3 regions of the Spirillospora sp. NPDC052242 genome follow, and region 1 is predicted to be linked to each of the others. Evidence: riboswitches for the same ligand, from Rfam matches in the RefSeq annotation. Region 1 holds a riboswitch; each other region holds the start of a gene.

Region 1 (3,264 bases):
CCGGCGGCGATCGCCTCGTCGCCGTCCAGGCCGCGCTCGTCGGCGTACCGGCGGACGTCCCGGGTGATCTTCATCGAGCAGAAGTGCGGGCCGCACATCGAGCAGAAGTGCGCGGTCTTCGCCGGGGCCGCCGGCAGCGTCGCGTCGTGGAAGGCCCGCGCGGTGTCGGGGTCCAGCGACAGGTTGAACTGGTCCTCCCAGCGGAAGTCGAACCGGGCGTCCGACAGCGCGTCGTCCCACGCCTGCGCGCCCGGGTGGCCCTTGGCGACGTCCGCGGCGTGCGCGGCGATCTTGTAGGCGATGACGCCCGCCTTGACGTCGTCGCGGTCGGGCAGCCCGAGATGCTCCTTCGGCGTGACGTAGCAGAGCATCGCGGTGCCGTGCCAGCCGATCATCGCGGCGCCGATCGCCGAGGTGATGTGGTCGTAGCCGGGCGCGATGTCGGTGGTCAGCGGCCCGAGCGTGTAGAACGGGGCGCCGTCGCACCACTCCTGCTGCAGGTCGACGTTCTCCTTGATCTTGTGCATCGGGACGTGCCCCGGGCCCTCGTTCATGACCTGGTTGTCGTACTCGGCCGCGATGCGCGTCAGCTCGCCCTGGGTGCGCAGCTCCGCGAACTGCGCCTCGTCGTTGGCGTCGGCGATCGAGCCGGGCCGCAGCCCGTCCCCGAGCGACCACGTGACGTCGTAGGCCGCGAAGATCTCGCACAGCTCCCGGAAGTGCGTGTACAGGAAGTTCTCCTCGTGGTGCGCCAGGCACCACGCCGCCATGATCGACCCGCCGCGCGACACGATGCCGGTCTTGCGGCGCGCCGTCAGCGGGACGTACCGCAGCAGCACGCCCGCGTGGACGGTCATGTAGTCGACGCCCTGCTCGGCCTGCTCGATCACGGTGTCGCGGAAGACCTCCCAGGTCAGCTCGGCCGGGTCGCCGCCGACCTTCTCCACCGCCTGGTACAGCGGGACGGTCCCCACCGGGACGGGCGAGTTCCGCAGGATCCACTCGCGGGTGGTGTGGATGTCGCGGCCCGTCGACAGGTCCATGATCGTGTCGGCGCCCCAGCGGGTCGCCCACGTCATCTTCTCCACCTCGTCCTCGATCGAGGACGCCACCGCCGAGTTCCCGATGTTGGCGTTCACCTTCACCAGGAAGTTCCGGCCGATGATCATCGGCTCGATCTCGGGATGGTTGACGTTCGCCGGCAGCACCGCGCGGCCCGCCGCCAGCTCGTCCCGGACGAACTCCGGCGCGACGCCCTCGCGCAGCGCGACGAACTCCATCTCGGGGGTGATCTCCCCGCGCCGCGCGTAGGCGCGCTGGGTGACGGCCCCGCCGGACGCCCGGCGCGGCCGCCGCACGGGGAACGCCGCGCCCTCCCGCAGCGGATCGCCGGACCGGCGCCCGTCGTCCTCGGGGCGCGCGGCGCGCCCGTCGTAGGCGGCGGTGTCGCCGCGCTCGGCGATCCACGCGTCCCGGAGGGCCGGCAGGCCCCGGCGGACGTCGGTCTCGAAGGCGGGGTCGGTGTACGGTCCCGACGTGTCGTACAGGACGACGGCGTCGCCGTTGGTGAGCGGCACCTCCCGCATCGGCACCCGCACGTCGGGCCGGGAGCCCTGCAGGTACGTCTTCCGGGCGGCTGGAACCACGGATTCGTTCACGACTCGATCTCTCCCTACGCCGGCATTACCCGGTCAGGTTCATGCGGTCAGCGGCCGTGCCAGCCGCTATCTCAGCCCGGTTCGCCGGGCCCCCGCGTCGGTCGTGATCGACGGTAACCCCCACCGCCCCGGTTGCCGCAACCGGGGTGAGTGGGGTAGACGCGCGCGTGCCGTCCCCGATCGACGGGGACGGCACGCGCGTCCGGGATCGGTGACGGCCCGGGGCCGCCGGCGTCCTACACCGCCGCCGGCGCTCCTCCCGCCGTCACGCGGGGCGGGTCAGATCAGGCCCTGGGCGAGCATCGCGTCGGCGACCCGCTCGAAGCCGGCGATGTTGGCGCCGACGACGTAGTCGCCGGGCGCGCCGTACCGCTCGGCGGTCTCGAAGCAGGTGTCGTGGATGTCGCGCATGATCCGCGCCAGCTCGTTCTCGACCTGCTCGAACGTCCAGGACTCGCGGCCCGCGTTCTGCCGCATCTCCAGCGCGCTGACCGCCACGCCGCCCGCGTTCGCCGCCTTCCCGGGCCCGAACGCCACGCCGGCGTCCTGCAGGATGTGGACGGCCTCGGGCGTCGTCGGCATGTTCGCGCCCTCCGCCACCGCCTTGACCCCGTTGCGGACGAGGATCCGGGCGGACTCGGCGTCCAGCTCGTTCTGGGTCGCCGACGGCAGCGCGATGTCGGCCGGGACCTCCCAGACCCGCCCCGCCGGGACGAACCGGGCCGAGGCGCCGCGCAGTTCGGCGTAGTCGGAGACGCGGCCCCGGTCGACCTCCTTGACGTGCTTGAGCAGGTCGAGGTCGATGCCCTTCTCGTCGACGACGTAGCCGCCCGAGTCGGACACGGTGATGACGTTCGCGCCGAGCGCCTGCGCCTTCTCGATCGAGTAGATCGCGACGTTGCCGGAGCCGGACACCACGACCTGCTGCCCGTCGAGGTCCTCGCCGCGCCGCTTCAGCATCTCGGCGGTGAACAGCACGCTGCCGTACCCGGTCGCCTCGGTGCGGCCCGCGGAGCCGCCCCAGCCCTGCCCCTTGCCGGTGAGGACGCCGGCCTCCCAGCGGTTGGTGACGCGCCGGTACTGGCCGAACAGGTAGCCGATCTCGCGGCCGCCGACGCCGATGTCGCCCGCCGGGACGTCGGTGTGCTCGCCCACGTGCCGGTACAGCTCGGTCATGAACGACTGGCAGAACCGCATGATCTCGTCGTCGGACCGCCCGTGCGGGTCGAAGTCGCTGCCGCCCTTGCCGCCGCCGATGCCGAGCCCGGTGAGCGCGTTCTTGAAGATCTGCTCGAAGCCGAGGAACTTCACGATGCCCAGGTTCACCGTGGGGTGGAACCGCAGGCCGCCCTTGTACGGGCCGAGCGCGCCGTTGAACTCGACGCGGAACCCGCGGTTGACGTGCACCCGGCCGGCGTCGTCCTGCCACGGCACGCGGAACATGATCTGCCGCTCGGGCTCGATCAGCCGCTCGATCAGCCTGCTCGCGGCCAGCCGGGGCCGCGCGGACAGCGCGGCGGGCAGCGACTCGAGCACCTCGTGGACGGCCTGGTGGAACTCCGGCTCGCCGGGGTCGCGCCGCAGCACGCCGTCGTAGGTCTCCTCG
Region 2 (3,264 bases), on a different contig from region 1:
CGTGGTGAGCTCCGTCCCGGACGCGGTGAGCGCCTCCCGCAGCACCTGCATGCTGGGCGCGCCGCCCGTCCCCATGATCAGCCGCGAGCCGAACTCCTCGCCCGCGATCACCAGCGCGTCGTCCCGCGCCGCCGTCTCGTTCGTCCCGTCGTTCACCGTCAGCCTCCCTGCACGGCGGTCAGCACTTCCAGGCGGTCGCCGTCGCGCAGCGGCGTCGCCTCCCAGGACGCCCGGCGGACGACCTCGTCGTTCAGCGCGGCCGCCACACCGGACGGCGCCGCGCTCACGGCCGCGACGGCGGCGGCCACGCTGGTGCCCTCGGGCAGCTCGCGCGGCTCGCCGTTGACGATGACCTTCATCGCTTCACCTCGGAGAATCGATCGGGGGAGAACGGGCGGGCGACCTCGGGCACCGGGTCGCCGAGCAGCGCCGCGGCCAGCACGTCCGCCGAGACCGGCGCGAGCAGCACGCCGTGCCGGAAGTGCCCGGTGCCGAGGACCAGCCCCGGCACGTCCGAGGCGCCCATGACCGGGGCGTTGTCGGGGGAGCCGGGCCGCAGCCCGGCCGTGACCTCGACGAACTCCAGCTCGGTGACGCCGGGGATCAGCTCGCGGGCGTCCCGCAGCAGCTCCCACAGCCCGCCGGCGGTCACGCGGGTGTCGAATCCGAGCTCCTCCTGCGTGGCGCCGAGGACGATCTCGCCGCCGTCCGCGCGCGGCACCAGGTACACCGGCGAACCCTTCACCAGCCCCCGGACGCACCGCCGCAGGAACGGCACTCGGGCGCGCAGCCGGATCACCTGGCCCTTGACGGGACGGACGGGCGGGACGGTCCCGGCGGGCAGGCCCTCGAGGTCGCCCGACCAGGGCCCCGCGGACAGCAGCACACGGTCGGCCCGCAGGACGGTCCCGTCGTCCAGGCGGACGCCCGCCGCCGCGTCCCGCTCGACGACCACGCCCGCCGCGCGGCGCCGCACGACCCGCACGCCGGACCTCTCGCACGCCGCCAGCAGCGCCGCGGCGAGCCGGCGCGGGTCCACGGACCCGTCGTGCGGGGCGAGCAGCCCGCCCCGGACGCCCGGCGCCAGCATCGGCTCCCGCTTGCGGCACTCCCGCCCGGTGAGCGCCTCGACGGGGAGGCCGAGGCTCTCCTGGAAGCGGCGCAGGTCGTCCAGGACGGCCAGGTCGTCGGAGTCGAACGCGACCTGGAGCAGGCCGTCGTTCCGGTACCCGGTGGCGGTCCCGGTGAGCTCCTCCAATTCCGCCACGAACGCGTCGTAGCGGTCGCGGGACGCGAGGTTGAGCCGCAGCAGCGGCTCCTCGCCGTAGGCCAGCTCGCTGACGGGGGTGATCATTCCCGCCGCGACGGACGTCGCGCCGCTCGCGGGCGCGGGATCGACGAGGGTCACCGTGCCGCCCCGTCCGGCCGTCCGCCACGCCGCGGCCAGGCCGACGATCCCGGCCCCGATGACGACGATCTCCATGCGCGCTCCCTTCGCCGGCATGATCCGGATCAGGTCAGGCGGTCGGCGGCCCGTTCAGCCGCCCTCTCAGCCCGGTCGCACCGGACTCCCGCGGGTGTTCTGGGTGTTCTTCCCCCACTTTACGGCCGCTGTGACGCACATGACCGTCTGGACAGGTGTCCAGGCAAAAGCGGCCCCATTAGGGTGAGCGCCATGGAGAGGCTTGTTGTCGTGGGTGGCGGGCTGGCCGGCGTGCGCGCCGTGGAGGCCCTGCGCAGGAAGGGGTACGAGGGCGCGCTCACCCTCGTCTCGGCCGAGCGGCACCGGCCGTACGACCGGCCGCCGCTGTCGAAGGCCGTCCTCGCGGGCGACTCCGACGACACCACCGTCGACGCCGACTGGGACGCCCTGCGCTGCGAGCTCCTCCTCGGCGAACGGGCCACCGCGCTGCGCCCCGGCGCGCCCGGACGCGGCGGCGTCGTCGCCACCACGGCCGGCGACCTGCCCTTCGACGGCCTGGTCATCGCCACCGGCGCGGCCCCGATCACGCTGCCCGGCGACGGCCGCCAGCACGTCGTCCGCACCATCGAGGACGCCCGCGAGCTGCGCGGCCTCCTCGTCCCGGGCGCCCGCGTCGCGATCGTCGGCGCGGGCTGGATCGGCGCCGAGGTCGCCACCACCGCCGCGAAGAAGGGCTGCGCGGTCACCGTCGTCGAGGCCGCCGACACGCCCCTCGCGAACGCCCTCGGCCCCGAGGCCGGCGCCCTGACCGCCCGCTGGTACGCCGAGGCCGGCGTCGAGCTGCGCACCGGCGTGAAGGTCGCCGAGGTCGACGAGCGCGGCCTCGTCCTCGCCGCCGACGGCGCCCCCGGCCGCATCGACGCCGACGCGGTCGTCGTCGGCGTCGGCGTCCGCCCCGACCTCGGCTGGCTCGCCGGCTCCGGCCTCCTGCTCGAACGCGGCGTCGTCACCGACGCCGCCTTCCGCACCTCCCACGAGGGCGCCGAACCCGGCGCCCCCGGCGAGCACCGCCCCGACATCGTCGCCGTCGGCGACTGCGCCGCCTGGTGGTCGTCCCGCTACGGGCGCCGGCTCCTCGTCGAGCACTGGGACACCGCCCTCAACGCCCCCGAGATCGCCGCCGCGACACTCCTCGGCGAGGACGCCGCCTACGACGCGGCCCCGTACTTCTGGTCCGAGCAGTTCGGCCGCATGGTCCAGTACGCCGGGAACCACGCGGCGTCCGAGCGGATGATCCGGCGCGGCGACCCGGACGGCCCCAAGTGGGCCCTCGCGTGGCTCACCGGCGACCGCCTCGACGCGATCCTCACCGTCGACCGCCCCCGCGACCTCGTCCAGGCCCGCCGCGCGATCGCGTCCGGCGCGTCCGTCGACCCCGCCCTCCTCGCCGACCCCGACACCCCCGTCCGCCAGGCCGTTCGCGCGTAGCGGAGCGTCCTGGCGAAACAGGTGGTCGTCGAGGGGGTTTGCCGGTTTCGAAGGCGTGGTAGCAAGGGGGCGTGACGCAGATGCACGCAACCGTTGAAAGCGCACTCGACCCCCGGACCGACGCCCTCGCCGGCGAGTGGCTCACCCTCCCGGAGACCGCCGAGCGGCTCGGCATCAAGACCAACCGGATCAAGCAGCTCATCAGCGAGCGCAAGCTGCTGGCGGTCCGCCGCGAGGGGGAGCCGATGGTCCCGGCGGCCTTCGTCCACGAGGGCCAGGTGATCAAGGGGCTGTCCGGCACGCTCACCGTGCTCTCCGACGCCGGCTACAGCGACGTCGAGACCGTCCGCTGG
Region 3 (3,264 bases), on a different contig from region 1:
ACCTTGCCGTCCGCGGCGGCGACGGCGCCCTGCGGGGAGGCGCTGGCCTGCCAGAGCCGCTCGCCGCGGGCGCGGATCTCGGCGAGGTACTTGTCGGCGACCGGGAACGGCTGCAGTTCGACCTTGTAACCGAGCCGGCGCAGCTCACCGGCGATGTAGCGGGCGGCACGGTGCTCGGACCGGGTGCCGGCGATGCGCCAGCCGATCTCGTCGCTGAGCACCCGCAGGTGCCGCAGCGCCCGGCGGGCGTCGACGCGGGCGACCACGGCCCGGTCGCCGACGGTGAGGGAGGGGGGAAGGGCGGCGCCGGGGCGCTGCCGGGTCGCGGCGGTGGCGGTTCCGGGGAGCAGGCCGACGGTCGCGAACCCGGCGAGGGCCGCGGCACCGGCCAGCAGGTCGCGTCGTTTGACCTCGGACATGGGGCCTCCTCATGGCGAGGACGGCCGTTCCCGTCCGGCTCGGGTCGCGGGCCGGTGGCGGGTGACGGCAAGGACTGGAAGCGGGGCCCCGATGTGGGGAATCTAGGAAATTTCCCCTACGCCCACAAGATCAACCTGTCGCTCCGCAACCCAATCGTTGTCAGGATCCCGGCGACGCCTTGCGGAGGACGCCGCCGTACTCGTAGACGGCGGGCTCCATGACCGAGCGGCCGACGTCGGCACGTTCTCCGGGATCTCTACCGGGGTGTTGTCGTCGGCCATCGCTCTGCCCTCCCGAAGACCGACCGTATCGCCAAGAACGATCTTCGGGAGGCGGTGTCACCGTATTTTCGGCACGTCACCGAAGAGCGGGGCCACCTCCGTCCAGCGGTGGAGCTGGCAGCCGTCCTCGCGGGAGAACGTCGTGTCGATGGGGCGTCCCCGCCAGGTGCCCTGGACGGTGGCGGTGGCGGGGCCGCCGTAGATCTTCGTGCAGATCTCGCTCGTGACGGGCTTGAACGGGTCGGCGGTCTTGGCGAGCGCGGCGCACGCCTCCGCGGCCTTCGGGTGGGTGCCGCCGGGCGGGTCGCAGGTGAGGGTCCAGGTCGTGGCGGGTGCCTCCGGAGAGGCCTTGACCTTGATCGTGAGGGTCTCCTCGGGGGAGCTGGACGGCTGCACTTCGGCGGAGCCGTCGGCGGGGTTGCTCGAGGTGCTTTCGTCGCCGCAACCGGCCAGTGAAAGGATCAGAGCCAGCCCGGACGCGGCGAGGAGGGGCGTCCGATACCGCATGCGTGATTCGACGCGGCGGGGTTCAGCGCGGTTCCATGGAGGAGTGATGATTTTCGGGGAGGACGTGCCGGCGGTGCCGGCCGCCGAGGTTCCACAGGACGCCTACCTGCTGGACGTGCGAGAGCAGGACGAGTGGGACGCGGGTCACGCGCCCGACGCCGTCCACATCCCGATGGGCCGGCTCAGCGACCGGGCGGCGGAGATCCCCCGCGACCGCGAGGTGTTCGTGATCTGCCGGTCCGGCGGGCGGTCGGCGCAGGTGACCGTGGCGCTCAACCAGGCGGGGTGGCTGGCCAGGAACGTGGACGGCGGGATGCAGGCGTGGGCGGCGGCGGGCCGCGCGATGGAGGGGGACGGGGACCCGTACGTGGCTTGACCTTTTTGGGCGGTTGTAACACACTTCCGTCTGATTTCCGCGGGAGCTCGGGCCACGGGCCGGGCTGAGAGGGCGAACCCAGAGGCGTCGCCGACCGCATGAACCTGTCCGGGTAATGCCGGCGTAGGGAGAGTGCTGCATGGCGTCCGCCGTCGACGAGGTCCCGTACACCCTGGACGAGCCGGCGCCGAAGGTCCTCGGCTTCTGGGACCAGAGCGCGTTCTGGGCGAACCTCGGGGTCAGCCTGCTGGCGTTCTCCGGCGCCTACACCGTGCTTGCGCCGGACGAGAACGGCGTCCCGACGCTGTCGATCGCCGCCGGGATCGTCGCGATGATCGTCGGGACGGTCGTCGGCGGGCTGATGCTCGGGCTCGCCGCCGTCCCGGGCGCCCGGACCGGACGTCCCGCGATGGTGCTGCTGCGCGGGCTGTTCGGCGCGCGGCTGTCGTACGTCCCGACCGTCCTGAACATCGCGCAGCTCGTCGGGTGGGGGACGTTCGAGCTGATCGTGATCGCGGACGCGGCGCGGCACCTGTGGGACGGGATCCCCCGGTGGGGCTACGTGATCGCGGCGGGGGTGCTGACGACCGTCCTGACGATCTGGCCGCTCGGCTCGGTGCGGCTGCTGCGCCGGTACGTGACGGCCGCGGTGCTGGTCTCGCTCGTCTACTTCTACGTGCAGCTGGTGCGGGAGCCGCTGCCGGATCTGACGGAGGGCGGCTGGGACGGCTTCCTGATCGGCGCCGACGCGGCCCTGGCGGTGTCGATCTCGTGGGTGCCGGTCGCCGCCGACTACACCCGGCACGCGCGCAGCGAGCGCGGCGCGTTCGGCGCGGCGGCCGCCGGCTACTCGGTCACGCAGATCGTCGCGTACGTCCTCGGCCTGCTGGCCCTCGCGCTGGCGGGGGCGGACGGCAACGTGTTCGACCCGTTCCTCGCGGTGCCGCTGGGCGTGCTGTTCTTCGGCGTGTTCGTGCTGCGCGAGGCGGACCAGTCGTTCGCGAACGTGTACTCGACGGCGGTGTCGATCCAGAACCTCGTGCCCCGCGCGGACCGCCGCGTCCTGACGGTCGCGCTCGGCGCGCTGATCACCGTGCTGGCGCTCGTCCTGGACATCGGCGACTACGCGGGCTTCCTGTCGCTGATCGGGTCGGTGTTCGTCCCGATGCTGGGCGTGCTGGCCGCCGACTTCTTCCTCGGCCGGGGCCGGGACGGCTGGGACGGCTCGGCCGCGGCGCCGTCGCGGTGGGGCATGGTCGCCGCGTGGGTGATCGGGTTCGTCGCCTACCAGCTGATCAATCCGGGCACGGTGAGCGGCTGGGCCGGGTTCTGGACGGACGCGCAGGGGCTGCTGAACTTCGCGCCGCAGAGCTGGATGAGCGCGTCGCTGCTGTCGTTCCTGCTCGCCGGGTCGGCCGCGCTGGCCGCCGGCCGGCTGGCGATATCGCGCGGCGCAGCGCGCTGACGTGGCGTTCTTCCGTTGCCGCGACGGGAAGAGTGAGAACTTTTCCGTTGCGGTTCCCCGGCGCGGCAACGGGTCCGGTGGCACGATGACAGTCGTGCATCACCACGTCCACGACCCGATCGCGCGGGCGGTCATCGAGAGCGCCGCGGACGCGATCGTGGCCGTGGACGGCAGGCACCGCGTCACCGTGTGGAACCCGGCGGCCGAGCGGATGT

What was found. A riboswitch is a leader RNA that binds a small molecule or an ion and turns the genes downstream of it on or off. The one in region 1 is predicted to bind thiamine pyrophosphate.
Region 2: linked by a shared signal. The riboswitch ahead of thiO (glycine oxidase ThiO) and the one ahead of thiC (phosphomethylpyrimidine synthase ThiC) in region 1 are both predicted to bind thiamine pyrophosphate.
Region 3: linked by a shared signal. The riboswitch ahead of AB0L25_RS25110 (purine-cytosine permease family protein) and the one ahead of thiC (phosphomethylpyrimidine synthase ThiC) in region 1 are both predicted to bind thiamine pyrophosphate.

What each region holds. Positions count from the first base shown of each region.
Region 1 is NZ_JBFAUZ010000060.1:11,657-14,920, forward strand. It holds gene thiC (phosphomethylpyrimidine synthase ThiC) at 1-1,658, opposite strand, end outside; TPP riboswitch at 1,650-1,764, opposite strand; gene gdhA (NADP-specific glutamate dehydrogenase) at 1,938-3,264, opposite strand, start outside.
Region 2 is NZ_JBFAUZ010000007.1:158,413-161,676, reverse strand. It holds gene AB0L25_RS08185 (thiazole synthase) at 1-156, opposite strand, end outside; gene thiS (sulfur carrier protein ThiS) at 159-359, opposite strand; gene thiO (glycine oxidase ThiO) at 356-1,483, opposite strand; TPP riboswitch at 1,473-1,585, opposite strand; gene AB0L25_RS08170 (NAD(P)/FAD-dependent oxidoreductase) at 1,676-2,911, shown strand; gene AB0L25_RS08165 (Rv2175c family DNA-binding protein) at 2,992-3,264, shown strand, end outside.
Region 3 is NZ_JBFAUZ010000032.1:42,744-46,007, forward strand. It holds gene AB0L25_RS25095 (M20/M25/M40 family metallo-hydrolase) at 1-419, opposite strand, end outside; gene AB0L25_RS25100 (SSI family serine proteinase inhibitor) at 759-1,208, opposite strand; gene AB0L25_RS25105 (rhodanese-like domain-containing protein) at 1,258-1,584, shown strand; TPP riboswitch at 1,614-1,731, shown strand; gene AB0L25_RS25110 (purine-cytosine permease family protein) at 1,724-3,049, shown strand; gene AB0L25_RS25115 (PAS domain-containing protein) at 3,135-3,264, shown strand, end outside.